Regions from separate parts of the Cytobacillus spartinae genome, predicted to be linked through region 2. Evidence: predicted binding sites of a transcription regulator. Region 2 holds the regulator's gene; the other holds the start of a gene.

Region 1 (15,339 bases), 160 kb from region 2:
CATTCCAGCTATGCTGGAATGGTTTTACTTTCCTTCTTATAGGTATAATAAAGGCTATTGCCCATACAAGTTTTGATTACTTGAATAGCATATAGCGATGATAAAGAACCTAGAGGGAGGTAACGATGAATGTCTAAAAAAGGCAATGACAAAGTGATTCATGTTGATAAATTAATTATTAATGCAAATGAAGTTGAAATCATTAGAGAGCGTAAAGAAGATGATTATCCTAGGAGAGATCCCTGGGGATTTTTCTGGGGTAGAAGAGATAGAGAGTTATTTGAGGATGAGTCACCTGACAGAAAGCGTTAACCCGCTTTTTCTAGAAAAAGAAGAACTATCGATGTACTTTAAGGAGCGACTGAACCGCTTCTTTTTTATTTTCTTTTGCTTGATAAAGAAAACAGCGAATCTTTTAAGGGCTTAATGATTCTAGTTTTACATAAAAATAAAGGGAAGTCTCCCTAGCCAGACTTCCCTTTAAACTCATATCAAGATTACTTAGAATCCGAATCCACCAAATCCAAATCCTGGACGGCCGAAACCAAATCCAAATCCTGGGCGACCGAAACCATAACCAAAGCCCGGGCGACCAAAGCCATAACCGAATCCTGGACGACCGAAACCATAGCCAAAGCCCGGACGACCAAAACCATAACCAAAGCCCGGACGGCCAAACCCATAGCCAAATCCTGGTGTTGCAGCTGCACCTGCACCAGCTAGAAGTAGAAACGGAAGAACTCTCTCATCTTGTTGTCGATAATCAAATGTAGGAACTCCATAAGGATGCACTCGACAAACCTCCTTGTTTTCTTTTTCTCTATACTGTATGACTCCACATTTGTCCTTGCTTTTAAAACAGTAGCAATTGTTAAAAATGGACGATTACCCATAAATAACTTCGCTAGAAGTTTTTTTAAAAAAAAACTAATACAGGAATATACGTTCGCAAAAATATGTCATAACCCTGCTTGTTCCACCATATGATTTAATATCTTATGGTAAATGAGGCGATCACGATGATAACAAAAGAGATGTTGGTTCAGTACGATGAGTTAAACCGAAAGAAAAAAGAGATTGAGAACCAACTAGATGATTTAAAGAAGGTATTTAATGCTTTTTTTGACATCTCTGTTGGGAAGGATGAAAAAGGGGAGATAGAAGTAGATGAATACAAGCTACAGAGACAAATTAGAACAACTGAAAAATTTGAAGTTGAACTAACAGTTCAAAGGCTAGAAGAGTTAAAGATGATGGACCTCATCTTGAAAAAACCAGATGAGGTGAAGATTAAGTCGGCTCTAAATCTAGGGTTATTAAAGGAACAGGATTTAGAGGGTTGCATTAAAGTGAGCTCATCTAAAGCGTTTTATGTGAGGAAATTGGCAGAAAACGCAAAATAATATGCTATGATTGAGCCTGTGAGAGGCTCTTTTTCTGTTAGACTGGCAATTAATTGACACCCGAAACATTTGTTCGTATAATATAAATAAATAGAAAAAATTTATATAAGATATAGCTCTCAAAAGGTAGGGGGATTGGTTTATGCCTCGAAATCCGGGAATAACAGACGAAGACATTATAAAAATGTATAAAAGTGGGATTCCTTTTAAAGAGATGGTTCCAATCATTGGTCTCTCTGATCGCGCTATCCGTAATGTCATGTATAAAAACGGTATAGATATGAACCGTGAGCAATTCTCCGGACAACCACGAAAGCATAAGGTTAATGAAAATTTCTTCAAAACCTGGACACACGAAATGGCCTGGGTTTTAGGACTCTTTGTTACAGATGGTACTGTAAACAGTAAGATTCATAGTATTTCCTTCACTCAAAAAGATGAAAGTATTTTACGTTTAATCGCTGAATATATGGACGCTGATTACATACTAGCTCCAATTACCCCAACAAGATTAACCCCCACACTTATAATTAATTCAAAAGAAATAAAGAAAGATCTAGAACAGTTAGGAATCACAGCAAATAAATCCTTAAACATACCGTTTCCGGATGTACCAGAAGAGTTTTTACCTTCATTTGTAAGAGGTGTTATTGATGGAGATGGCTGGGTTCAGAAAAATGGATATGTTATGAATGTGACTACAGGAAGTTTATTTTTTGCTGAAGGGCTATTATCTGTATTCCAATCTTGGAACCTACAATCTGAAATTACCAAAGATATAGAAAACGGTAGAAATACTATATACAGAGTAAAAGTTAAAGGCAAGGTCGACCTACCTAAACTTGCTAAAATTATTTATAATGGTGTTACAGATAAAAGTTTTATTCCGTATAAGAAAAACCGTATGATTAAGCATTTAAAATAGGAGTGGCTTATATGTGGAAACTAGTAAATGGAAAATTAATTCAAACAACAGATACCTCCAGAGTCAAATTTAGAACAAACATAAGTAAATCTTTATTAGATCAACTAGAAAATTTGGCATACGAAAATGATACTCATGTAAATTATTTATTAGAAAGTGGTTTACAAGAGGTTTTGTCTCAGGGTGTTATTACTTTTAACAAGAAAACACGACCTAAAGATCGAGTTCAATACAAAACTACTTATGATAAGGAACTGCTGGAACAAGTTAAAGAGTTTGCAAATAATCATCAATTATTTATTAACGATGTCATTGAGTATAGTGCTAACTATATAAATATGGACTCTATAAAAAATAGTGACTATAAACACAGGGTAGAGTAATCTATCTTTATAATAAAACAACGCCCCGAACATAATATATATTATAGGAAGTTGTAAATTCAAATATTAATTCAGTCTCAATAACTAAGTATACCTAAGATATTGAGACAAAATATGAATATCTCTAATTAACAAGTTTAAAAAACGTCCACAAATTTTATTACGAACTATGTTTTGACTACCACATTGATCAGCGATCAGTTTTTTAAAGCTCAGTGGATTACGACGTCACTAGGCGATTAATAATGAAAACCTCCATAATACCTGTTGCTAATCATCCTGACTTCCAGATAACTTGCAATCTGTAAGCCGCTATGTGAAACTACACGTTTCACCCTCTTCTATTCTGCAAACAATTTTTAGTTTACATAATATCTTTATGGTTAATATCCTGCTTCTACTAAATAAATCGACACCCCATTACCAACATCCAAATATTAACTAGACATTTCTTTTCCTCTTATCTTTCTTAATAGCCATATTACCACTCCCACCCTATAAACATCCCTGTGTCACAAGGCAGTTTCAAGTAGCACTTGTTCGGCAGTAAAATTCGGCAGTAAAATACGGAGCAACCTTTTAAACGATTCTACTATCGCTTCCCCTTGGTCATAAGTTTGATCTGTTGACATCTAGAAGTGCACCAGCATCATTGGATCTTTTAAAAGATATAATTTCCTTGGTGTAAAGTTACTGGGTTAGACTAAGATTGCAAAAGAGTTCGGAAATCATGCTCCGAACTCCCCTTAATCTTTGTTATGCTATTTAGTTTACATAATAATTTTATAGTAAATTGTTTGTATGAACCTAAGTTTCTAATTCCTTTATCCTTTGAAAATTGGATTATCTCTTACATCCAACCAAGAATCCGTCTTCTCTAATGTTCCTGCCATTTGAAACAATAGATCCTCTCGTCCCCTAGCAGCAATAAATTGAACTCCGACAGGCAATCCATCCTTTGTTTTATGAAGTGGAACACTCATTGCAGGCTGCCCCGTCAAATTAGCTAATTGTGTAAAAGGAGTTCTTTTTAAACTATTCTCAATCAGCTGATCAACCATTCCACTTTTCTTTAGCACATTGGTTAATTTTAATTTACTCACCGTACTAATCAATATTTTCTCAGCAGAGCTAATATCAAGCTCTCCAATTCTCGAAGGAGGATAGGCTGTTGTTGGGGTCACATAAAAATCATAGTCTAGGTGGAATTCTTCCATGGCAAATGCCGCTTTATCCCATTCTCTTAAACTCAACACAAATTCTGCTGCATTTGTTACTTTTCCTAATAAACCTAACAACCAAGTGGTTGGCTCCACATCGCTAGGTTTTAATTTTCGACCAATACATTCTTCTGCTGAAGTTAAAGCAGCAGCTACTTCTCCAAAATACAAGTTCATATAACTAGAAGCAATTTTTCTTCCGTCTACTGGTGCTTCTTTTTCTTCGACTTCATGTCCCATAGATTCAAGTAATTTTACAGTCTTCATAACGGCATCTCTACACTCTTTGTGAACTTCAGTACCGATAGGAGAAGCTACAGAATAGGCAATTTTCAATGGTTTCCGGAAAGGTCTTTGAGCACATTCTAAATAGTCCTCATCAATGGGTGGCGCGCGGAATGCAGCCCCGCTCTCATGTCCTTTTAGAAGGTTCAACATAAAAGCACTGTCTCGTACACTTCTTGTTAAAACATGGTCAGCTGACGCTCCCTGCCAATGCCTTCCTAGCGTTTTACCGACAGGATTTCTACCTCTAGAAGGTTTCATCCCAAATAATCCGCAAAATGCTGCTGGTATCCGGATGGATCCGCCACCGTCGTTTGCTCCCGCAATTGGGACCATGCCAGACGCAACAGCTGCGGCTGCACCTCCACTAGAACCTCCAGGAGTATAATCTAAGTTCCAAGGATTTCTTGTAGGCCCATAATAAACGGGTTCTGTGATCCCCATTAATGCAAACTCTGGAACATTGGTTTGTCCTAAAATAACGGTCCCTGTTTTACGGATTCTCTTAACTAGTTCTGAATCTTCCTTTGCTTTGAATTGAGACAAAACTTTAGATCCCGAAGTTAGTGGCTCATCCTTGATTTCCTGTGTAATATTCTTTAATAGGATAGGAACACCTGCAAATCCACCTATTGGACTTTTTTCTATCGATGTCTTTGCTTGATCATACATCTTGTGAATTACTGCATTTAAAGCAGGATTACACTCTTCAATTTTTACGATTGCTGCATCTACAATTTCCTTCGGAGATATCTCTTTCTTTCTAACTAGCTCTGCTAACCCCATCCCATCGTAATCGGTATAATTAAAACCTGACAAATGCCCCACCTCACCCATTTTTTTCTATATTATACCTATGCAAACCCTTCTAGTAGAAGAATCTTTTCCTAGAATGACATGAATAAAAGACAACACAAAAACACAGGTAGTGAACCTGTGCTTAAGTAACCGATTCCTGAAGGGCTTCATTTAAAAACTGTCGTGGTGTACCATAATATAAAAGTTGGTTATATTGAGGGAAATTTGACTCAAACTGAATGTAGATTGGAGAGTCTAAAAGCCATGGGTAATTTTGATAAAAAGCTCGATCGCCATATATCATAGCAGTTAAAGCTAGCTTTAACTCACGCTGGAAAATCATAAACCGAATTTTAGAATATTGCTCATCAAATTCTCCTCCGCTAACGTAGACCTTCCCCTTTAAAATATATTGGCCCATACGTGGAATCCATTCAGCGAGAACTTCATCTCGAAATTTTGGTTTAATTGCACTCATATCAAAACAATAACCAACCGTTAAAAAGAGTTCCCCAGTTTCATCTGAATGCGTTAACGTATATTTCCGTTCATCCACCGGTTTAAAAGGAGTAACTGGTGGTAAGAACGTCACACTTAGTTTAGATGGATTGAACTTACTCATTGTAAGCATCTCCCCCCAAATGAAGAAATAATTTGCTTACGTTATTTTATGTTTTCCATCCCAAAGTGTGACAAATGCCTAGTCTTCCTTTTCCTTCTTAGGAGAGTCTATTTTCTTTACCTTTGTCTCTAACAATTCCCACTTTCCATTTTCCATTATCCACTTAGATTCCACAAAAGCTATTGAATCTGCATTATAAGCACCAGATATTCTCTGAACCCCTTCTAAGCCAAGTCTTTGATTTTGAACACGTACGGGAGTTAAAGTCCCATAAGGAAGAACCATGAGCTCAGAAGGCTCACTTAGACTTCCATTTATATATAATCCTAATCGTTCATAATCTTTCGCTCGATCCTTAAGGTCAAAAGTATAAGATTTATTAATCTCCGTAATCGTAATTTTTCCTTTATAGTCATTGAGAAACTCACTCTGAATTATGAGTGGTTCAGGTACTGTCAAATCGGTCAATGTATAATCCTTTAACGTATAAAGGTAAAAATTAGAAAGTCCCCCGCTTCCACCTGTAGGAACAGAAATAAACATATCATTTATTCCGTCATTGTTTAAATCCTTATATTGAATAGAAGGTTCGTACCCACCATCTAAATTAATTTTATATTCCTTTCCGTTTGAAGCAACGATACTAATATAAATTTCCTTAAGAAATTCTGCTTTATCTTCAACAGGAATTCCTTTTATGTAGATGGTTTCCTTCTTGTCATCTCCTGTAAGGTCTACCAAATCTTTCGAGATAATTTCCGTTTTATTGGCCTCTTCAACAGCATAAACTCCTGTAATGGCTGACAATGACATGAAAAAGAAAGCCGAAAAGGCAAAAATCAATTCTTTTTTCATAAAAATCCTCCCTATGTCTAGGTCGTTATGATTTCTATTCTGTCCAATTTTGGAAAAATCATGTAGAGGAGAATACAATTTCTATAAGATATTTTGCTAGATAAAAACACTCAACCTGGTAAGTTGAGTGTTTTGTCATTCATTATTTCGGCATCTTTAATTGTTGTCCAATCCATAACGCCTTTGTAACATCTAACTGGTTTAAATCAACAATTGCTTGAATCGTTGTACGGTTATTTTGTGCAATTTTCCATAGTGTGTCACCTGATTGTACGGTATAGATTACATACGACTCAACAGGTTGTTTCGTAGGAATCGTTAACTTTTGCCCAATATAGAGAAAATCAGTTGTATTCAATTGGTTTGCCTGTAAAAGATCTTGTACGGTAACACCATATTTTTGGGCAATCTTCCAAAGTGTATCACCTGATTGAACCGTATGAATGGTTTCAGTTGTAACCGGTGGCTGGATCACGACTGTAGAAGAAGGAATCTTTATAGTTTGTCCAATATATAATGGCTTCGTTACGTCAAGATTGTTTTCTTTTACGATAGAATCAATCCTCACATTGTACTTTTGAGCAATTTTCCAAAGTGTATCACCTGCTTGTACTGTATGCACGTTGCTTTCAGCATCTTGTGGTGCTTCAACCTTTTCGGACACTTTAATGACTTGACCAATGAATAATGGTTGATTAATATCTAATGAATTTAGTTTAACTAAACCACTAACCGTTACCCCATACTTTTGAGCAATCTTCCACAACGTGTCACCACTTGCCACTGTATGGTTCACATAATTAGTAAGTACATCTTGCGGGGGAAGAACTTCTTCCACTAGCTCAACATCTCCAACTTTTACTTTCGCAGGTACAGTATTTTTTACTAGCACTTGATAATACCCATTTTCTGGTTTATCAGAGACTAATTGAAACACTTCACCTTTTGTTGCTTTATAGCCCTGATCCATTGGATATACAGACATTTGAGTTTGCTCTGCAATTACTCGTACCTCTTTGATTGGCTGTAGAGGTTTTACTGAGTGACTATCTGTAACCATTACTGGATTTTCTATTAAAAGGTAGCCGGTTGCTCCGTTCGCTTCAGTTGCCATCACTTTGATGTAATAGTTCCCATTTAAAGCTTTACCACCCATCCAATCAGTTGCATTCCAACTAAAAGTGTGAGTGCCGGGTTGTACATTCTGGAAGCTGATGACATGATTCATATGGCTTCCTGCTTCTGTAGCTATATAAACTGTTAAATTGATAGGTTCCGCTACTACTACTTTCCCTGAAACTTGGTCTTGTGTACCATCATGATTTGGTGAAACCGTGTTAGAGTCGAATGAAGCGGACGTAATCATCTCCTTCATTCTCCATTCAGGAATGGAACTTTCTCCATTCTTGACGGTAATTTTACCTAGTCTATGAATCTCTTGAGAAGTAGGCGGATAGTTATAACTTAATTCTATTGTTTTAAAAGCAATATTATATTCACCATCTGGAACGATAACACCTTTATCATTTCTACCATTCCACTCAAACGTGTGAATTCCAGGTGCAAGTTTTACTTTCCCTGTTTGAAAAATATCATGATCATCTTTTTGAATAGATATTTGAACTTCTGCATGACGGCTTAACTCATAACTCACAGTTGTCAAAGGTTCATTCACACTATATTTAGGTGAGATTTCAGCACCTGATGTATTTGTAATTGAAACAAGCTGCTTTGGATTTGTCTCATTTACAACTGTGATTTGACCAATTGGATACCCTTGAGCCGAATTGTAAGCTTGATCGGTTAAATACGATTTTATCCTGTAAGTTCCAGCAGGAAGTGGTACTCTCTTCGTATCATTCCAGGGGACCCAATGCACTACGTGTGTTGTCTTGTAATCCATCGTAGAAAGATTAATCTTAACTGACAGGCCATTACCTTCAGCTATTAAATAACCTCTAGTAGGCTCATTTGTTTCAATCGTAAATGTTGTATAACCAGGTACAGCATTTCCCTGATACGCTATAGTATTAGAAGAAATCGCTTGCTTTATAACTTCAGGTGGCAGTTCGTCAGCCGCTAGAACGTCTTGGTTATATGATAATCCAATAAAAATTATAGCAATCAATACTAACAACTTTTTTGTCATGTATGCACCCGCTCTCAAAATATAATAAACACAAGACTTATCATAAGTTTTAAGCAGGTTTCCGGCAATCTGTAAATACTGGGAGAATTATTTGCATTAACGTATACAAAAAACCCTGCAGTTTATGCAGGGTTTTGAAACAAATTAACGTTCAGTAGGCTTTTCGACAGACGCTTCGACTACCCAAATTGCTTGCGCTTTTCCACTTTCTGTTTCATCAATTAGGAAGGAACCATTTGAATAACGATCATTATGTCGTAAATCAGAAGAAAGGATGCTTTCCGTCTGACCCTTTTCAGAGATTACAAACACTTGGTCACCATCTTTTACTAATACAGATCCGATAACACGGTGAGGATTTGATTTTAACTCTCTTAGCATCACAACTCCACGCTTCGCACGAGAGGTTAGTTCAAATTCATCCATTTTCATCTTCTTAATCGCACCACGTTGCGTCACAATGACAAGATCCTGTTTTTTCGGGTTCTCTACCACATTCCCACTTGATACATAGTCTTGATCTTTAAGATTTATTCCTTTTACCCCAGCAGCTCTTGCACCTACGATACTAACCTCTTCCTCATGGAATCTCAGTCCATACCCTAAATAGGTCGTTAAAATGATCTCTTGCTGGCCCGTTGTTAGATGAACATTCACAACGGTATCGTCATCTTTTAGATTAATACCTACGAGCGGCTTAGAATACCTTTGAGCTTTATATTGTTTCAACTCGGTTTTCTTAACCATACCGTTTCTGGTAACAAACAACAGGAATGCATCTTGTTCAAAATCTTTAACTGGAATTACTTTTACAATGGATTCATCTCGCTCAATCGGTACAATGTTCGCAATATGCTGACCTAGATCTTTCCAACGGATGTCCGGAAGTTCGTGGACAGGACAATATAAGTAATTCCCTTTATTAGTAAATAAGAGCAGCACATCCGTCGTATTCATATCAAGTTGGGCTAGCAGTCGATCAGAATCCTTCATACCGAAGTCTTGACCACTTGATGCAGCATAGGATCTTGGGCTTGTTCTCTTCACATAGCCTTCCTTCGTAACAGTTACAATAACATCCTCACTAGCGATTAAAACCTCTAAATTAATCTTGATTTCTTCAATTTCAGCTTCTATCACCGTTCGACGGCTATCTGCAAAGCGCTTCTTAACATCTCTTAGCTCTTTTTTAATAACGGAATATAACTTACTCTCACTCTCTAAAATAGAAGTCAGTTCTTCTACTTTCTTAGCAAGTTCTTCTGCTTCTGCTTGTAAAGCAGTAATGTCTGTATTCGTTAAGCGGTATAGCTGTAATGACACAATTGCTTCAGCTTGTGGTTCAGTGAACTGAAATATTGCAATCAAATTGTCTTTTGCATCACGTTTATCTTTCGAAGCACGAATCGTTGCAATGACCTCATCGAGAATGGATAAAGCCTTCATCAAACCTTCTACGATGTGTTGACGATCCTTCGCTTTTTGTAGATCAAATTGAGATCTTCTCGTTACAACCTCTTTTTGATGCTCAATATAGGCATCTAATAGTTCTCTAATTCCTAATAACATAGGACGTCTATTGCGAATAGCTACCATATTAAAATTGTAAGGAATTTGTAGGTCACTATTTTTATAAAGGTAGTTAAGGACACCTTCCGCATCTGCATCTTTTTTAAGTTCAATGACAATACGAAGTCCGGTACGGTCTGTCTCATCACGCACCTCAGATATTCCCTCTACCTTACGATCAAGCCTAAACTCATCCATTTTTTTAACAAGATTCGCTTTATTCACTTCAAATGGAATCTCAGTAATGACAATTTGTTGCTTGCCTCCACGAACGGTTTCAATCTCTGTTTTTCCACGGATAATAATCTTCCCTTTACCCGTTTCATAAGCTTTTTTAATCCCTTCTACACCTTGGATCGTACCACCAGTTGGGAAATCAGGACCTTTAATTATCGTCATAATATCATCAACAGTACAATCTGGCTTATCCATTCGATAGATGACTCCATCAATGACTTCACTAAGGTGATGTGGAGGAATATCCGTTGCATATCCCGCAGATATCCCGGTTGAACCATTGACAAGTAGATTAGGGAACATGGCTGGTAAAACAGTTGGTTCATTGGACGTATCGTCGAAGTTAGGAACAAACTCAACAGTGCGTTTTTCAATGTCACGAAGCAATTCCATCGAGATTGCTGAAAGCCTTGCTTCAGTATAACGCATAGCAGCAGGGGGATCACCGTCAATACTTCCGTTGTTACCATGCATTTCAACGAGCATGTTTCGAACCTTCCAGTCTTGACTCATACGGACCATCGCATCATACACAGATGTATCGCCATGTGGATGGTAGTTACCGATTACATTTCCGACTGTTTTAGCTGACTTCCTAAATCCTTTATCCTGCGTATTTCCTTCTACATGCATCGCATATAAAATACGTCTTTGAACAGGCTTTAGCCCATCACGTGCATCAGGTAATGCACGGTCTTGAATAATATATTTACTATATCTTCCAAAGCGATCGCCAAGAACATCCTCTAGCGGCAAATCGCGAAATTTTTCCACAGAACTCATTACTCAGCTACCTCCTCAGCAACAGAAATATTTTCATTTTCCAAAATACTTCCGTCCTCTTCCAAGCCGAAGGCAACATTAGTTTCAATCCACTTACGTCGTGGTTCAACCTTATCACCCATTAACGTGGTAACACGTCGCTCAGCTCGAGCAGCATCATCAATTTTTACGCGGATGAGCGTCCTTGTTTCAGGATTCATCGTTGTGTCCCATAATTGATCAGCATTCATCTCTCCAAGTCCTTTATAGCGCTGAATCATATAACCCTTACCAATCTTTTTAATGGCCCCTTGCAGTTCATCATCGCTCCATGCATACTCAATGACTTCCTTCTTACCAGTCCCTTTACTCACTTTGTAAAGTGGAGGAAGAGCAATGTATACTTTTCCTGCTTCTATTAACGGCTTCATATATCGGTAAAAGAATGTTAAAAGTAGCACCTGAATATGAGCGCCATCAGTATCCGCATCGGTCATGATTACAACTTTATCATAATTAATATCATCCACATTAAAATCGGCACCTATACCAGCTCCGATTGCATGGATGATCGTATTGATTTCCTCATTTTTAAAAATATCAGCAAGCTTAGCTTTTTCCGTATTGATTACTTTCCCACGAAGCGGCAAAATCGCTTGGAATCGACGGTCTCTTCCCTGTTTAGCCGAACCACCTGCAGAGTCACCCTCAACGAGATACAGTTCATTTTTTTCAGGATTTCGCGATTGAGCAGGCGTTAACTTTCCAGAAAGAACGGCTTCAGAACGTTTACGCTTCTTCCCACTTCTTGCCTCTTCACGTGCTTTTCTCGCAGCTTCTCTAGCTTGATAGGCTTTAATCGCCTTTTTAATGAGCAAAGTACTGATATCTGGATTTTCCTCAAAAAAGTAAGATAAGTGCTCAGAAACAACAGAATCAACAGCAGAGCGGGCTTCACTTGTACCCAATTTCCCTTTTGTTTGTCCTTCAAATTGAAGTAGTTCTTCTGGAACTCTTACAGAGATGATGGCGGAGAAGCCTTCACGAATATCGGCACCATCTAGATTTTTGTCTTTTTCTTTCAAGAGGCTAATTTTTCGAGCATATTCGTTAAAAGCACGAGTCATAGCCGTTTTGGCACCGGCTTCGTGTGTTCCACCATCTTTGGTTCGAACGTTATTAACGAATGAGAGTACATTTTCTGAATACCCATCGTTAAATTGGAACGCAAAATCAACTTCAATTTCACTGTTTGTGCCTTCAAAGCTAACGACTGGGTGAAGTACGTCTTTTTCCTCATTTAAATATTCTACAAAAGCTTGAATCCCATTCTCATAATGAAAAACTTCATGAAAATCATTACGGTCATCGATAATTTCAATCTTCATTCCTTTTAAAAGGAAGGCAGATTCCCTTAAACGTTCACACAATGTTTCATAATTGTATGTTGTTGTCGAAAAAATGGTCTTATCAGGCTTAAAGTGAATGGTTGTTCCAGATTGATTTGTTTTTCCAACCTTCTCTAGCGATGTAACAGGCGTCCCACCATTTTCAAAGCGCTGCTCATATACAAACCCATCTCTTTTAATTTTAACGACGAGCCACTCAGACAAGGCATTAACAACGGAAGCACCAACCCCGTGCAATCCACCACTAGTTTTATACCCACCTTGGCCAAACTTCCCACCAGCATGAAGTACCGTTAAGATAACTTCTGGTGTCGGCTTGCCCATTTTATGCATACCAGTAGGCATACCACGGCCTTTATCTTGAACACTAATCGAATTGTCTTTATGTATTTTTACGATAATATGATCTCCGTAACCAGCTAACGCTTCATCAACGGAGTTATCGACGATTTCATAAACAAGGTGATGAAGACCTCTTGAATCTGTACTCCCTATGTACATTCCCGGGCGTTTTCTAACAGCTTCTAAGCCCTCTAGTACTTGTATGGCATCATCATTGTAATCAAATGCTTGTTGATTTTTTGCCACGAACATACCCCTTTCATTTGTTGCAAAAACTGTCTGTCTTTTGTATGTATCTTGTCGAACATCCGTATATGTATTCGTCAAACGATAGAATAATCCTTTAAAAAGCTAGGAAATTATCACTTTCAGAACAAATGTTCTTTGTAGACATTTTACCATAAAATATTTATAATCGGACCCTATTAGCCAAATAATCTTTAAGCTTCTTTGCTGTATCCGTCAGTGACATATTATCATATATCAGCGACCCGAGCCTTTAAATATTAAAACATGTCTATCCCTAATTGTATATATTTACTTAGATTTGGCAAATAGGTATTTTTATAAATGACTTGTTATAACCGGGTTGAAATTCCTCCCTTAAAAGAACGTTGCTGTTTTACAGTTATATAAAGAAACACACTTATCGTACCAATAAGTGTGTTGTCATCCTTTATTTTGTTAGTGCATGTTCGACCTTTATACAACGGTCCATGATTACTGTGTATCCTTTTTCCTTGAGGAAATCGTATGCTTCTTCATTGACAAGGCCTAATTGAGCCCAGTAAATATCTGCGTCGATTTCATCAAATTCCTTCGCTACATCGAATAAGTACTCTGAGCGGCGGAATACATTTACAATATCAACATGGCCTTCGATTTCCTTTAAACTTTTTACTGATTTTACCCCTAAAATTTCTCCATCATAGGTTGGATTAACAGGGATGATTTCATATCCTGCATCCTGCATTGCTTTTGAAACCATATGAGACGTACGCTCTGGATTATCACTTAAACCTACAACAGCAATTCTTTTAGCCTTTTTTAGAATAACGCCAATTTCATCACGGCTCGGAATTTCAACAGCCATTTCCAACACTCCCTATTCTTGTTAAATTTATCCTTACTACAATTGTACCGTTATGTATCAGAACTTCCTACTATCTTGCTCTATTATTATTTTTCTAATAAATTTTATGGATCAATTTAATGTTTTAAAAGCTTATCAGCTATTTGGTTGAAATTTGAATTTGGGTATATAGTAGGATAAACTATTCGTAATAGACATAGGGAGGTGGACCTATTTTTGAAGAGACTACAAGCTAGCAATTATATCGATCATGTAATGAGAATAAATAATATTCAAAAAGAAGATTTAAATGTTGCTCCCATTGTCTTTATTACGTGGTATGAGCAAATTACTGCAGCTCTTGTCAAAAAACTTAACGCCAAGCAACCTCGATACTCGCTTTTAGGGAAGAATTTTTATACAGGTTCCTTTAATGGGGTGGCATGTTCGGTCGCAAAAGTCCCAATCGGGGCACCAGGAACAGTCATGGCCATGGAGGAACTAATTGCTTCAGGAGCAAGGACCTTTATTGGAATTGGATTTGCTGGCAGCCTTCAAAAAGATGTGACCATCGGGAGTTTATTTCTTCCTACATCTTGTTTGTCTGAAGATGGGACATCCAAACACTTTATTAAAAGTGGTCAATTAAATCGTCCTAATCAAGTTATTTTTGAGCAATTATTAAAAGAAGCAAAGGATATGAAGATAGGGATTTATTCTGGACAGCATTGGTCTACAGATATTTTCTATCATCATAACCCTAAGACAATTGATACATATATGAGGGATGGGATTATAGGGATGGACTTAGAAACAGCCGCCATGTTTGCCTTAGGATCCTATCATGATGTTCATGTAGCAAACCTATTGATTATTAGTGACGAGCTTATTGATAAACTAAGACCCGTATTAAATGAAGGGGCATTCCAAAAATCCATGAGTGATGCAGTGAGTATTGCTTTAAGAGCTGTTAGTTCAATTAAGAAATTCCAGTCCGTATAAAAGAAAAAAGAGCCTGCCGGCTCTTTTTATTTTTTAGTAACCTGTTTCTTATTAAGATTTAAAGCTGTCCAAGCTGTTTCATCCGCAAAAAACCTTGACCAACTAGCAACTCCAGCTAATTCATACTTAGATGCTAAGTCCGCCCTTTTTGCTAGTGATAGCTCATCCTCGAGCCACACTTTATAGGTCGTTTTCTCGCTTTCTACGTAAAGTTCAGCATAATTTTGACCAGTTGTAGCATCATAAACAGGTGTAAGCTTGTTCTCTGTTAACCATTGTTTGATTTTATCCATCGAAAGAGCTTTA
Region 2 (15,339 bases):
CATTCTAGGAACAATCAAAAATGTTGAGATTCCAATTAGTCAGCTTGAAAAAGCATTAGATAACAAAATGATGTTTGATGGTTCTTCTATCGAAGGCTTTGTACGTATTGAAGAGTCTGATATGTACCTATTCCCTGATGTTGATACATGGGTTGTATTCCCTTGGACTGCTGAAAAAGGTAAAGTTGCTCGTTTAATCTGTGATATCTACAATGCTGATGGTACTCCTTTTGAAGGTGACCCTCGTAACAACTTAAAACGTATTCTTAAAGAAATGGAAGACTTAGGATTCTCAGATTTTAATCTTGGACCTGAGCCAGAATTTTTCTTATTCAAATTAGATGAAAAAGGCGAACCTACTTTAGAACTAAATGATAACGGTGGATACTTTGACTTAGCTCCAACAGATTTAGGTGAGAACTGCCGTCGTGATATCGTTCTTGAGCTAGAAGAAATGGGCTTCGAGATTGAAGCATCTCACCATGAGGTAGCTCCTGGACAACATGAAATTGACTTTAAATATGCTGATGCTTTAACAGCTTGTGACCAAATTCAAACGTTTAAGCTAGTGGTTAAGACAATTGCTCGTAAACACGGTTTACACGCAACATTTATGCCAAAACCATTATTCGGAGTAAACGGTTCTGGGATGCACTGTAACGTTTCACTATTCAAAGATGGTGTAAATGCATTCTATGACACAACTGGAAATTTAGAATTAAGTGATACAGCTCGTCAATTTATCGCAGGAATTCTAAATCACGCACCAAGCTTTACAGCGGTTACAAACCCGACTGTTAACTCTTACAAGCGTTTAGTACCTGGTTACGAAGCACCTTGCTACGTTGCATGGTCAGCTAGAAACCGTTCTCCATTAATTCGTATTCCGGCATCGCGTGGAATTAGCACACGTGTTGAAGTACGTAGTGTGGACCCAGCTGCTAACCCTTACTTAGCAATGGCTGTACTTTTAAAAGCAGGTCTTGATGGGATTAAGAATAAACAAACTCCTCCTGCACCGGTTGATCGTAACATCTATGTTATGAACAAAGAAGAGCGCTTAGCTGAGGGCATTGAAGATCTACCAGCTACTTTAGCTCAAGCTCTAGACAAATTAAAAGCTGACGAAGTAATCGTATCTGCTCTAGGTGAGCACATTTTCGAACACTTTGTTGAAGCGAAAGAGATCGAGTGGGATATGTTCCGTACACAAGTTCACCCTTGGGAAAGAGAACAATATATGCAAATGTTCTAAGACTGATAAAAGCCTTGACACGACAGTGTTAAGGCTTTTTTAGATGCGGCACACAGTTGGAAATATACTTCTTGAAACATTAATTTTTTGCTGCTAAACTACAATAGTCCCAATCATTTCAGGAGGATTTCATGAAAAAAATATTTATTACACTATTCATTTTACTCGTATTCACTAGTTTAGTAGCTTGTAGTAAAGAGAAGAAAGTAAATGATGAAACAGCAAACGCTGATGTTGCTAATGAGCGGCAAACCAACAATAGCATGGAGGAAATCTTGGTCGTTGGTAAAACAGGGCCAGAGATTGAAGATTTTATTTTTGAACCTGCGGAGATAAACTTAAAAGTTGGAGAAAAAGTCAAGCTTACACTTACAAGTGATGATGAAATTCAACATGGACTTCGGGTTGGAGGAAAAGTCATCCAGCATGGAGAATCAATTGAAATAAGTTTTGAAAAGCCTGGAGAATACTTTGGCAATTGCTCAGAGTTATGTGGTGCAGGCCACGCTTTAATGGCGTTAAAGATAATTGTAGAATAAGAAGGCATTTCGACAATTTTAAGTCGAAGTGCCTTTTATATATGTCTCAAATACTCTAATTAGGATGGATCTGATGAGGTTGAATTCTTCCAAGCATTAAAAATATATCTAGCATCCGAAGTTAGCCAGCTCTGTGCTTCTTGTTTTTCAAGTAGAGCAAGGTGCTCTGAAAAAATTTTGCGTGCATACTGAAAATGTGAATCTTTCACATAAGAGTTAATTACATTCAATACTTGTTTATCAGTATAAGACAAATGGACAATAGTCCCGTTTTCCTGCTCTTCTTTAATGATTTTAATAAATTGCTGTGCACTAGAATTTAATAAGTGATAGTTTTTAGATTCTGTTAAACGCTTCCATTCACTTACAATTAGAGGTCTAGCCTTTGCATATTTATGGTCTTTGCACATGGTATTAACGAGCCGTATAACACTTTCAACCTTCATCTTAATAACTCCTTGTGGATAGGTGTTTATACCTATAAATTTTAATAGAGTTAACACTATGTGGTCAATACAAATAGAACTGGATATCACGAAAACTTCACATTTTTTTCAAATAATTACTGTTAAGGAAGGATTATCGCAATTAAAGTCGAATTTTGTAAAGTGTTCAATAAGGAGTGGGACTTCTTTACTTTATCGTGCCCAGGAATTGAAGCGAAACTAAACTAGGGACTCATTTACAGCTGGTGCTTGTCATAGAATTTGCAACAAATTGAAAAAGTGATAGAGGGGAAAGTCATGCGGTTAACAACATTGGAGAAATGTGAAGTTGGGGTTAAATTAGGCAAATCCATTTATAACGAAAACGGCCATATTCTCTTAGCAAAAGGTACATCATTAACAGATCCATTAATTACTAGACTAAAAACACTAAATATCTTTACAGTTTACATAGAAGATGATGCATCCGAAGGGATAGAAATAATAGATGTTATCCCTGAAGAACTTCGAATAGAAGCAGTGAATGTAATAACAGATGGGTTAGATTCTATTGCGGGTTTGAATTCTAGCAAGAATAATATTCAAGGAATGTTTAAGACTGGAAGAGCCATTAGGAGCTTTCAGAAAATTTTTCGTGATATACATAGTGTACTTTCAAACAATAGAACAGCATTAAATTTGTTAGCATCAACGAAAGTGCATGATAGTTATGTTTACTCCCATAGCTTGAATGTATCCATTTATGTGTGTCAATTAGCAATAGAAAATGGGTGGCCATTGAAGAATATCGAAGAGGTAGGTCTTGGTGCTATGTTGCACGATGTTGGTAAAATGTTTATTTCACCTGATATTCTCAATAAACATGGAAGCTTAACAGCGGAGGAATACGAGCATGTAAAAACACATGCGGAATTAGGGTTTGGCCTTCTTAAAAAAATTCATGAAATTCCACTACCTGTTGCCCATTGTGCACTTCAGCATCATGAAAGAATCGATGGGAAAGGATACCCGAGAGGTTTAACAGGAGACAAGATTCATCACTACTCAAAAATATTAAGTGTTGCAGACGTATTTGATGCAGTAACGAATCATCGAACATATCGACGGGCTATTTTGCCTCACAAAGGTCTAGAATTACTTTATGCGGGAAGTGGTACTCAATTTGACAGTAAACAAATTGAGTTATTTAGGGGTTGTATTGCTGTCTACCCACCAGGTCTAACGGTGAAGTTAAACGATGGGCGAACAGGAATCGTCTCAAAATATAATTTTAATGCTGTGGGTCGACCAGAGCTAAGGATTATTAAAGATGAGTATGGTGAAGAAGTACAACCTTATGATATTGATTTATCGTCACATCAAAATTTGACTCTAGAAATTATAGAAGCAGATACTCTATTAAATTAAAATAAAGCCAGCGAATAGGACCGGTTCTCCTCGCTGGCTTTTTTGTTATTAGTGTATATGGCGATAAACACCGATTACTTTTCCGAGAATAGAAACATGACGCAAAATAATTGGCTCTAATGTGGAGTTTTCGGGTTGAAGTCTAATATAATCTTTTTCTTTAAAGAATCTTTTTACAGTAGCTTCGTCCTCTTCGGTCATTGCTACAACAATATCACCGTTATTTGCAGTTTGTTGCTGACGAACGATCACATAATCTCCGTCTAGGATTCCAGCTTCAATCATACTGTCTCCCATTATTTCTAGCATAAATACTTGATCATCAGACGGAGCAAGCCTCTCCGGTAGAGGAAAATATTCTTCAACGTTTTCAATGGCTGTAATAGGTAGTCCTGCAGTTACCTTACCAATTACAGGGACGTTGACCACATTATATTTAGGAATGTGGGATTCTTCCTCCAAATCTAATACCTCAATCGCTCTAGGCTTTGTTGGGTCCCTTCGAATTAGCCCTTTGCTTTCTAATCTTGCCAAATGACCATGAACGGTTGAGCTTGATGCTAGGCCAACTGCTTCACCGATCTCTCTAACAGAAGGTGGATACCCCTTGAGTTTCACTTCTTCTTTTATAAATGCAAGAATATCCTGCTGGCGTTTTGATAGTTTTGCCATAATTTACGCACCTCATATGGTTAATCTTGCATTAATTATAGCATGTATTACCATTGTATACAAACATAAGTTCGAATTTTTGTTGACACCAAACAAATGTTCCTAGTATAATCAGAATATAAATCGAACATACATTCTTAGTTAGAGGTGTCTTTATGAAAAAATTATGGAATCAATACTCATATACTATTATTCTTGTAATATTAAGTTTTACTGTTACATTCGTTCTGTTGGGAAATGAAAAGAAAGAACTAAAAGATGAATTTGTTGAAATTACGGTTGAAGAGGGAGATTCTCTATGGAGTATATCGAAGGAATTTTCAAGTTATCACGAATTGAGTCCTGGAGAATTTATTAATTGGGTAAAACAAAACAACCAATTAAGTGGAAGTCATTTATATGTAGGCGAAAAGATTATGATCCCCGTTTTAACAGAAGAGCTACAGTTTTCTAAACAAATTGCAAGCTCATATAATGAACAACTAGATTGAGGAGATTAAATGAAAGCGATTATATATTGTCGAGTTAGTACGAACAAAGATAGTCAAGAATCTTCACTTCAGAGACAAGAGGAAGAACTATTACTACTAGCTAAAAATAGAAACTTTAATGTAGTGTCAGTGATCAAGGAGAAGGCAAGCGGATATGAAATGGAAAGGGACGGAATACTTGAGCTATTATCTCTTATTAAGGATGATTCAATAGAGGCCGTTTTGATTCAGGATGAAACGAGAATTGGTCGTGGGAATACGAAAATTGCCATTATTCATTGCATATTAAAAGAACGGGTAAAACTTTATAGCATTTCTCATAACGGTGAATTAGAACTTTCAGATTCGGATTCAATGGTTCTGCAGATTGTTGGAATGGTAGAAGAGTATCAGAGAAAGTTACATAATATTAAAATCAAGAGAGGCGTGAACCGAGCGATAGCAAAAGGGTATAAACCCGAGAAAAACTTAAAGAATCAAGGTATATCAGCGGGCAGAGAAAGAATCGATGTACCAATTAGTGAGATTGTTAGGTTGCGTAATAACGATTTGACCTTTGCTGAGATTGCTGCCACGTTAAGAGGATTTGGCTACGAAATTTCTAAAGCGACTGCACATAGAAGGTATAAGGAGCACATAGAATCATTACAGGATTAGTAGGCTCTTTTCTTGTCAAACGATAAAGTTTTTAGTAATATGACTTTAATCAAAGATAGACTTGACACAAAGGAGCCTGATTATGCTACCTAAACATAAAATAGCTAGGATAAATGAGTTAGCCAATAAGGCAAAGACCTCAAAATTAACTGAAGAAGAGGCAAAGGAACAGTCGACATTAAGGCGAGAGTACTTACAAACATTTCGTTCTTCCATGTTAGATACTTTGCAAGGTGTAACATTTATAGATCCGAATGGAGACGATGTAACACCGGAGAAACTTAAAAAATTGAAAAATAAAAAGGATCTACATTAAATAGGTCAATCAAGGAATGCAAAATTTGTATTCCTTCTTTTGCATTTATAATAGGAATATTGTGTTAGAGGATGCAGTATATAGTAATTTTTCTAATATAGTCACATTCAATTGTATAAAAAAATTGAGGACTATTATATTATTAGAGTAAGCCTACTCAAGAAAGGGATGTTGATATGTTTGAACAAGTAGATTCACTAGCAGTTAATACCATAAGAACTCTTTCAATTGATGCAATTGAAAAAGCAAATTCAGGACATCCAGGAATGCCTATGGGTGCAGCTCCGATGGCTTATGCATTATGGACGAAGCACATGAATCATAATCCACAAAATCCAGAATGGTTTAATCGTGATCGTTTTGTTTTATCTGCTGGTCATGGTTCGATGCTTTTATATAGCTTACTTCATTTATCGGGTTATGATGTCACAATGGATGATATTAAAGACTTCCGTCAATGGGGCAGTAAAACACCAGGCCACCCTGAATACGGTCACACTCCAGGTGTAGATGCAACAACAGGTCCATTAGGGCAAGGGATTGCTATGGCAGTGGGTATGGCAATGGCAGAACGTCATTTAGCTGCAGTCTATAATAAGGATCAATATGATTTAGTTAATCATTATACATACAGTATTTGTGGAGACGGTGACTTAATGGAGGGTGTATCTGCTGAGGCTGCATCTCTAGCAGGGCATTTAAAACTAGGTAGACTTGTTGTTCTTTATGATTCAAACGATATTTCGTTAGACGGTGATTTAGACAGATCGTTCTCTGAGAGTGTTGAGCAGCGTTTTAAGTCTTATGGCTGGCAATATATTCGAGTAGAAGACGGCAATGATTTAACGGAGGTTGCAAATGCGATTGAAGCAGCAAAGAATGATGAAAATCATCCAACATTAATTGAAGTAAAAACGGTCATTGGATTCGGATCGCCAAACAAATCTGGTAAATCTGATGTACACGGTGCTCCACTAGGAAGTGATGAGCGACAACTAACGAGAGAATCATATCAATGGACTTTCGAGGAAGATTTCCATGTACCTCAAGAAGTATATGAGCAATTTAAGAAGCAAGTTTTAGAGAATGGTCAGAAGAAAGAAAAAGAATGGAATGAAATGTTCCAAGCCTATAAGAATGAATACCCAGAACTTGGTGCTCAATTGGATTTGGCAATGAAAGGCTCCTTACCTGAGGGATGGGATAAAGACCTTCCTGTTTATGAAGAAGGTAAGAGCTTAGCAAGCCGTGCTTCTTCTGGTGAAGCGTTAAATGCAATAGCACAAAACTTACCGATCTTCTTAGGTGGATCTGCTGACTTAGCTGGTTCAAACAAAACAATGATAAAAGGTTCGGGCGATTTTACTCCAGATTCATTTGAAGGAAGAAATATTTGGTTTGGAGTTAGAGAATTTGCCATGGGTGCAGCCATGAATGGAATGGCTTTACATGGTGGACTGAAAATATTTGGAGGTACATTCTTTGTTTTCTCTGATTATTTACGACCAGCAATCCGTTTAGCTGCGCTAATGGGCTTGCCAGTCACTTATGTATTTACACATGATAGTATTGCAGTAGGTGAAGACGGTCCAACACATGAGCCGATTGAGCAACTTGCATCACTTAGGGCCATGCCAAATCTAGATGTCATTCGTCCAGCGGATGGAAACGAAACATCAGCAGCATGGAAGCTAGCACTAGAATCAAGTGATAGACCAACTGCATTAGTATTAACTCGTCAAAATCTACCTACTTTAAAGGATACGGATAAAAATGCTTACGAAGGCGTATCAAAAGGTGCATATGTAGTTTCGCCAGCGGAAGGAAATGCGGATGTGCTTCTGCTTGCTGCAGGCTCTGAAGTAGGATTAGCTGTAGAAGCACAGACGGCACTTAAAGGCGAGGGAATTCAAGCTTCAGTAGTAAGTATGCCATCATGGGCTAGATTTGAACAACAAACGAAAGAATATAAAGATAGTGTTATCCCGAAAAATGTGAAAAAACGTTTAGGGATTGAGATGGGATCATCTTTAGGATGGCACAGATATACCGGGGATGAAGGAGATGTGCTTGCTATCGACCAATTTGGTGCTTCTGCTCCTGGTGAAAAAATTATGGAAGAATACGGTTTTTCAGTACAGAATGTAGTAGAGCGAGTGAAAGCTCTTCTTTCAAACTAATTAATGGGGAAAGGGCGCAGGAACTAGTTTCTGTGTCCTTTTGCTTTCTAATAGCTGAAAACACTCTCTTAAAATGTTTGAATAGTTAGAAATGTGCAAATTCGACAAAAATAGTGGAAGTTTTTGACGTTTTAAGACAAACGTTCAAAAAGATTTTCTATATAATGAGGAAAAGGTTGTCTTTATAAGGAGGGAGATACGGTGAGAACCTATCAGCTATACTTAATTGAAGATGATTTTGCCTCCCACTATTTTGGTAGAGAGAAAATGTTTTTTCAGCTTTTTAACGAGTTTAATGAATCTATTGGTGAAATGAGATCGATTTTAACAAAGCAAGTTGATTATATAACAAAGCCAATTCCAAGTATAAGGTTACATCAGTACTTAAATCTGCAATTACAAAGAATGAAGGATTTTCGAACAGAACAAGGGGTATATTATATAGAAAATGGTAAGCTAAGTTCCGCAAAGCTAGAAATTTTTGATAAATATATCTCTATTTGCTCTTATGGTAGTTACGACGCTGAGACAATTTTCTTTGAAGTATTAAGAAAGCATGAAAGTTCTTTTTTAGCGATAGATTTAGAGCATTACCGATACGGGTGGCTAAAACCAATTAAAGAAAGAAAATTTGTCTAAATACGAGAATTTCAAAAGCAAATATTGTATAATGTTCTTTGGTTTAGTACACTGTATGATAGACAACATGAAGGAGGAAGTAATATGTGGACATATATTCTAGTAGGTATACTAGCATTACTTGCTGGTGTAGCACTAGGATTTTTCATTGCTCGTAAATACATGATGAGCTACTTAAAGAAAAATCCACCAATTAATGAACAAATGTTAAAAATGATGATGATGCAAATGGGTATGAAACCATCTCAGAAGAAAATCAACCAGATGCTTAGTGCAATGAACAAGCAACAAATGAAATAATAGCTGGGTATTATTTTCTGCTTTTCTAAACAAAAACCGTTTTTTCTGTTTGAAATTAACAGGAAGAGCGGTTTTTTTCTGTTACGTTTCATAGAAAAGATCCCTAAGCCTAAAAATAAGGAAGTAGGATCACTTCAAAAAATTTGATTCAGTTGATAATGTGAAAAGTAAAATATGCAGGGAGAGCTTTTAAGATGAAAATTTTAATGACTGGGGCAAACGGATTTTTAGGTAAGAAACTTGCAAGGGATTTGCTAAAAGAGGGGCATATTCTCTATTTACTAGTTAGAAACTCCAAAAAACTCAATTCTTTTATCGAATCAATCGAATCTCCTCAAATGAAATCAAGAGTAAATATTATCGAAGGGGATGTAACTCTAAATAATTTAGGTGTGTCTGAGGAACTACAGGATAATCTAAGAGGGGAACTAGATGCTATTTTCCATATGGCGGCATTACTATCATTTGACCCAAAAGACAAAGAAAAGTCATATCAAGTTAATGTACAAGGGACTAAAAATACACTAGAGTTTGCAAAGAATCTTAGCTGTATAAAATTTTTCTATGTAAGTACTGCATACACAATTGGCCTTGAGAATGAGGGTTCAGAAAAGCTTTATTCAACAAATCGAAGTTTTGTTAATAATTATGAGGAGACAAAATGTTTAGCAGAACATCTGGTAAGCTCTTATCAAGATCAAATGTTTGTCAATATTTTAAGACCATCTATTATTATTGGAGATTCAGTTACTGGAGAAGCAGATACGAGTTTCGGCTTGTATGGCCTCTTAAAAAGTCTACTGGTTTTAAAAAGGAAAATCTCGCGAAAAGACAATTTTAGAGAAACAAAATTTCATATCATGCTTAATACTGAAACAACAGCAAATTTGGTCCCGGTAGACTATGTCTCAACGGTGTTAGTTGCAGCACTACAAAGTAGTGAGAATGGGGACATATTTAATGTTACAAATCCTTATCCGCTTAAACAAGGAGACATTTTAAAGATCATCAAAGACACTTTGGAGTTACCAAGCCTCTATGCCATAGGGTTTGACTCTGAACACCAATTAAGAGAAGATGAGAAGTTGTTTAATAAACCACTATCCGCCTTTAAAAGTTACTGGGGGCGGGATATTTATTTTCCATGTGAAAACACGAAAGAACTATTGAGTAAATCTGGGAAACCGATTTTAAACATGGATGATAAAATGTTAAGCAAAATAATTTCTTCATATATAATGAATAGATAATTTATGAAACTTTTCTCTATTGAAATACGTATACATTTGTGTATGAGATTTCTAGGGGGAGTGGAATACTTGAAGAGAATCATCTTAATAGGTCTAATTATAAGTTCTGTGTTGTTGAGTGCTTGTTCCTTCATTGGTGAGGTTAATAACTCATTAGATTATGTAACTACAGCAACTGAACATATCGAAAATTTAAATGCGTTTGCTGAGGAAGCTCCTCAATTAATTAGTGATGCTGCAACAAATCAAGAAGTTAGAGCTGAACTTGAGACTGAATTGATTCGTCTAAAGGCTGATGTGGAAGAATTTATACAGTTGAGTGACATCCCAACTGTAGTAGAAGATGTACATCAAGATTTTGTAGCAAAAAATGAATTGCTTTTAGCTGAAATAGATAAAGTATTGGAGAATGGGCATGTAGCACTTGATAAGCTTGAGAACTCACAACTTTTCAATACGTTAACGGAAGTAACTAATCTAATAAACCGAATAGAGAGTCTTGGACTTTAAGCATGGGGAAGAGTGGATTCACTCTTCTTTTTTTATTTTTATAATGGAAAAATAGGCTATTCAAAAAAATGTAAAATAAATAACTTTCTTGTTTTCTTAATATTTGGTAAACTATTTTAGTCATTCTAAAAATAATCGGAAAGAGTGATTTTGGATTTTTTCATTAAGTTTGAAGTAATTTAGGCGGAGGATTTCATCATGAAAGTGTTTGTTCATTTAATGTGGTTTTTTAAACAGGAGAAAAAGTCCTATCTAACAGGTATTTTTCTATTACTTCTAGTTGCGCTCTTACAATTAGTGCCCCCTAAAGTCATTGGAATTGTTGTTGATGAAATCGAGAGGGGAACCCTTACTGGGGGAGTGCTCGCTAAGTGGATTGGGGTTTTAGCTCTAGTTGCGCTAGCTATGTATTCTTTACGTTATTATTGGAGAATTATGATCTTTGGTTCAGCGGTAAAGCTTTCAAGGTTATTACGAAATAACTTGTATAACCACTTTACCAATATGTCACAGAGGTTTTATCAGAAGCGTAGGACAGGGGACCTAATGGCTCATGCCACCAATGACCTTCAGGCCGTCCAACAAACAGCAGGTGCAGGGGTTTTGACTCTTGTGGATTCTTTAGCAACAGGTGGTTTTGTAATTCTTGCAATGGCAACGACGATCAGCTGGAAACTAACGCTTATATGTTTAATACCTATGCCTTTTATGGCTCTATTAACTAGTTGGTATGGGACATTATTACATAAGAGATTTCATTTAGCTCAGGAAGCGTTCTCTTCATTAAATGACAAGACTCAAGAGAGTATAACAGGGATTAAAGTCATTAAGACATTTGGTCAAGAAAAAGAAGATATTGAAGACTTTAGAAAACAATCAGAGGATGTTGTTCAAAAAAACATATCGGTTGCCAAAATAGATTCTCTATTTGATCCGACCATCTCTATCATTGTTGGGATCTCTTTCTTCTTAGCTATCTCATTCGGCTCCAGATTTGTTATAAACGGTGAACTTACGATCGGTCAATTAATCTCATTTACAACGTATCTAGGTCTGTTAATCTGGCCTATGCTTGCATTTGGCTGGTTGTTTAATATCGTGGAACGCGGAAGAGCTTCCTACGATCGTATAACTGCTCTACTGAATGAGAAAGTTGATATTAAAGATGAAGAGGGAGTTTCAGATCGAACACCTGGTGGAGATATTCAATATCAGATTGATGAATTCCAATACCCGAACGAAAAAGAACCTTTGTTAAAGGATATTTATTTTTCAATTAATAGAGGAGATACGGTAGGGATTGTAGGAAAAACAGGTGCTGGTAAAACTACTTTATTAAAGCTATTAATTAGGGAGTTTGACATTACCAACGGGCAAATTACATTTGGAGGCCGACCGCTAGATACATATAAGTTGGCTAATCTTAGGGGTACTATAGGGTACGTACCTCAGGACCATTTCTTGTTTTCGGCAACAGTCGGTGAAAATATCTCTTTCGCTAGACCAGAATCAGATACTGAGGAAATATATCATGCTGCCAGAATAGCAAATATCCATAACGATATACTCGAATTTACAAATGGATATGAAACGGTTGTAGGGGAAAGAGGAGTTTCTCTTTCAGGTGGACAAAAACAACGTATATCTATTGCACGAGCGTTAATCATGGATCCAGAAGTGCTTATTCTTGACGACTCGCTATCAGCCGTTGATGCAAAAACGGAGGAATCTATATTATCTGCATTGAAAGAGAATCGGGAAGGAAAAACCACAATTATCACAGCACACAGATTAAGTGCGATTAAGCATGCTAACCTGATTATTGTCCTTGAAAATGGACGAATTGCTCAAAGGGGAACCCACGATGAGTTAATGATGGAATCAGGTTGGTATAAAGAGATGTATTTACGCCAACAACTTGAAGAACTTGTGGAACATGGAGGGTAAACGGGATGGAAAATGAAACTTATAACAGTGGTAAAGGGCAGCGAAAGGTTTTATTCCGCTTATTAACCTATGCGAAACCACATTCGAAAACAATTATCCTAGCTTTTACCTTGTTGATACTAACCACGATTGGAGATATTCTTGGCCCGATCCTAGTCAAAATTTTTATTGATGATCATCTAACACCAAGAAATTTAAAGTTTGAGCCACTTTTTACTCTAGCTGCTGCTTACATCGGTATCCAGATCATGAATGTGCTTATCTCCTATTTTCAGTTGTTAAAGTTCCAAGAAATTGCCTTGAAAATTATTCAAGAAATACGGATTGATGTTTTTTCAAAGGTTCAATCATTAGGGCTGAAGTATTTTGATAAGACTCCTGCAGGGAGCATTGTTTCGAGGGTGACGAATGATACGGAAGCCATAAAAGATATGTTTGTAACCGTCCTTGTTACTTTTATTCAAAGCGGCTTTTTAATGTTTGGAATCTTTGTAGCGATGTTTATTCTAAATGTAAAATTAGCTATATTTTGCTTGTTCATCCTGCCAGTGCTATTTTTGATTATTAAAACGTATAGAAAGCTTAGCTCTCGATTTTATCAGGACATGAGGGAGCGCCTCAGTGAACTGAATGCAAAGCTAAGTGAGTCCCTACAAGGCATGGGAATCATTCAAGTGTTTCGTCAAGAAAAAAGGTTAAGAAAAGAATTCGGAGATATTAACGAAAAGCATTACCGAGCAGGGATGAAGAATATAAAAGTAGATGGCTTACTATTAAGGCCAGCAATCGACCTTGTCTATGTTTCGGCCCTGATCGTTGTACTGAGTTTTTTTGGGATTACTTCGTTTAATAGTCCAATTGAAATAGGAGTCCTTTACGCTTTTGTAAATTACCTAGATCGTTTCTTTGAACCAGTTAACAACATGATGATGCGTCTATCATTGTATCAACAAGCGATTGTGGCAGCTTCGAGAGTATTTAGACTATTGGATGAAAAAGAGCTTTCACCTTCTCAGACTGATCTGGCAGAGACTATTCAAGACGCTGATATCGAATTTAAAAATGTAAGCTTCTCATATGATGGGAAGAGAGATGTATTAAAGAATATTTCTTTTAGAGCGAGACCTGGTGAGACTGTGGCGTTAGTTGGTCATACAGGAAGTGGGAAAAGTTCAATCATTAACTTAATGATGCGTTTCTATGAGTTTAACCGGGGAGATATACAGATTGATGGTAAATCAATAAAAGATTATCCAATCGATGAAATTAGAACAAAAATGGGGCTTGTGCTTCAGGACCCATTCCTGTTTTATGGATCTATTAAGGATAACATTCGCCTTCACAATAATGATTTAAGTGATGAAGACGTTAAGGAAGCAGCTCGCTTCGTTCAAGCACATACATTTATTGAAAAACTAGAGGACCAATATGAACATAAAGTAGTAGAAAGAGGCTCAACTTTTTCTAGTGGTCAAAGACAGTTGATTGCCTTTGCTAGAACCATTGCGGCTAATCCGAAAATTTTGGTTCTTGATGAAGCAACTGCAAATATTGACACTGAAACAGAAGAGGCGATTCAATTAGCCTTAGCTAAAATGAGGCAAGGTAGAACAACTATTGCTATAGCTCACAGATTATCAACGATCCAAGATGCTAATTTGATTCTCGTCCTACATCAAGGTGAAATTGTAGAAAGAGGAACTCATCAAGAGTTATTAGCATTTAGAGGGCTGTATCACAAAATGTATTTATTACAAAATGGTTCAACAGAGAGACTGGAAGATGTCGTAGGGTAATATTATTCTTGAAAAAATAAAACCAGCTTGAAAGTTTCAGTTCAAGCTGGTTTTATTGTGTCTGGATTTTTTTAATAAAGATTCGGTTATATTCGTTTAAAAGAGTATCGAGCTCTTGACTGTACCGTATAGCGGTTGAAGAATTCAATCCATTCTGCATAGCAACATCAATTAATTCAGCTCGCTTTTTTTCAATTAGTGTGAGAAGTTCTTGTTTGGACACGGCTGATATTCCTTTCAAAATAATTCTACGCTAGTATGTAAAGTGTTAATAATTATAGAAAAAAATGTATTTACTTATATAGTATAACGAACTTTGGTAATTAATTCAAAGGGAAAATCTAGTAAAATTGAACTTAATATTTTCATAGCATGATTTATAAATGTTATCATATGAATAATATATAAAAACAGTGTCCATGTTGAAAAAAAGTCTAATACACAAATTGTTCACAGTCTATTCATTACCCTTTCTCATAGAGATTTGTTAGAATGAAGGATGAATGATTTATAGTAGGAGTTGTGCATATGACAGATGTGAATGTATTCTTAGCTCTAGGTGCAGGATTTTTAAGTTTTATCTCACCGTGTTGTTTACCGTTGTATCCTGCTTTCTTATCGTATATCACGGGTATGTCAGTTGGGGAGCTTAAAACGGACAATGCATTGTTACAAAGACGTAGCTTATTGCATACGATCTTTTTTCTATTAGGATTCTCGGTTATATTTATAGCGATTGGATTTGGGACGTCCTTTATAGGTGAATTTTTTATTGAGTATCAAGATTTAATTCGTCAAATAGGTGCTATCTTTATTGTTCTATTTGGTTTGATTGTGGTAGGAGTTTTTAAACCAGAGTTTATGATGAAGGACCGTCGAATAGAGTTTAAGCACCGTCCGTCAGGTTACATAGGGTCGGTTCTGATAGGGATGG

The links. Region 2 encodes LexA, which represses DNA repair genes until DNA is damaged. Its sites were predicted from a motif close to CGAACATATGTTCG; they were not measured.
Region 1: the regulator LexA is predicted to act here: its motif matches at 13,269-13,282, upstream of parE (DNA topoisomerase IV subunit B).

Annotation. Positions count from the first base shown of each region.
Region 1 covers NZ_JBIACK010000001.1:357,082-372,420, reverse strand. Annotated here, with positions in the region: gene ACFYKX_RS01725 (hypothetical protein) at 130-312, shown strand; gene ACFYKX_RS01720 (hypothetical protein) at 502-792, opposite strand; gene ACFYKX_RS01715 (hypothetical protein) at 1,020-1,403, shown strand; gene ACFYKX_RS01710 (LAGLIDADG family homing endonuclease) at 1,546-2,328, shown strand; gene ACFYKX_RS01705 (rRNA methyltransferase) at 2,340-2,711, shown strand; gene ACFYKX_RS01700 (amidase) at 3,536-5,002, opposite strand; gene ACFYKX_RS01695 (staygreen family protein) at 5,157-5,636, opposite strand; gene ACFYKX_RS01690 (hypothetical protein) at 5,715-6,491, opposite strand; gene ACFYKX_RS01685 (LysM peptidoglycan-binding domain-containing protein) at 6,634-8,640, opposite strand; gene parC (DNA topoisomerase IV subunit A) at 8,785-11,229, opposite strand; gene parE (DNA topoisomerase IV subunit B) at 11,229-13,205, opposite strand; gene ACFYKX_RS01670 (CoA-binding protein) at 13,636-14,052, opposite strand; gene ACFYKX_RS01665 (phosphorylase family protein) at 14,269-15,033, shown strand; gene ACFYKX_RS01660 (glycosyl hydrolase family 18 protein) at 15,060-15,339, opposite strand, start outside.
Region 2 covers NZ_JBIACK010000001.1:198,855-214,193, forward strand. Annotated here, with positions in the region: gene glnA (type I glutamate--ammonia ligase) at 1-1,255, shown strand, start outside; gene ACFYKX_RS00940 (hypothetical protein) at 1,387-1,794, shown strand; gene ACFYKX_RS00945 (hypothetical protein) at 1,854-2,240, opposite strand; gene ACFYKX_RS00950 (HD-GYP domain-containing protein) at 2,538-3,647, shown strand; gene lexA (transcriptional repressor LexA) at 3,696-4,319, opposite strand; gene yneA (cell division suppressor protein YneA) at 4,475-4,810, shown strand; gene ACFYKX_RS00965 (YneB family resolvase-like protein) at 4,820-5,467, shown strand; gene ACFYKX_RS00970 (DUF896 domain-containing protein) at 5,550-5,783, shown strand; gene tkt (transketolase) at 5,960-7,963, shown strand; gene sirA (sporulation inhibitor of replication protein SirA) at 8,165-8,602, shown strand; gene ACFYKX_RS00985 (YneF family protein) at 8,687-8,902, shown strand; gene ACFYKX_RS00990 (SDR family oxidoreductase) at 9,097-10,152, shown strand; gene ACFYKX_RS00995 (DUF6376 family protein) at 10,222-10,662, shown strand; gene ACFYKX_RS01000 (ABC transporter transmembrane domain-containing protein) at 10,861-12,609, shown strand; gene ACFYKX_RS01005 (ABC transporter ATP-binding protein) at 12,615-14,405, shown strand; gene ACFYKX_RS01010 (Spo0E family sporulation regulatory protein-aspartic acid phosphatase) at 14,458-14,628, opposite strand; gene ACFYKX_RS01015 (cytochrome c biogenesis CcdA family protein) at 14,934-15,339, shown strand, end outside.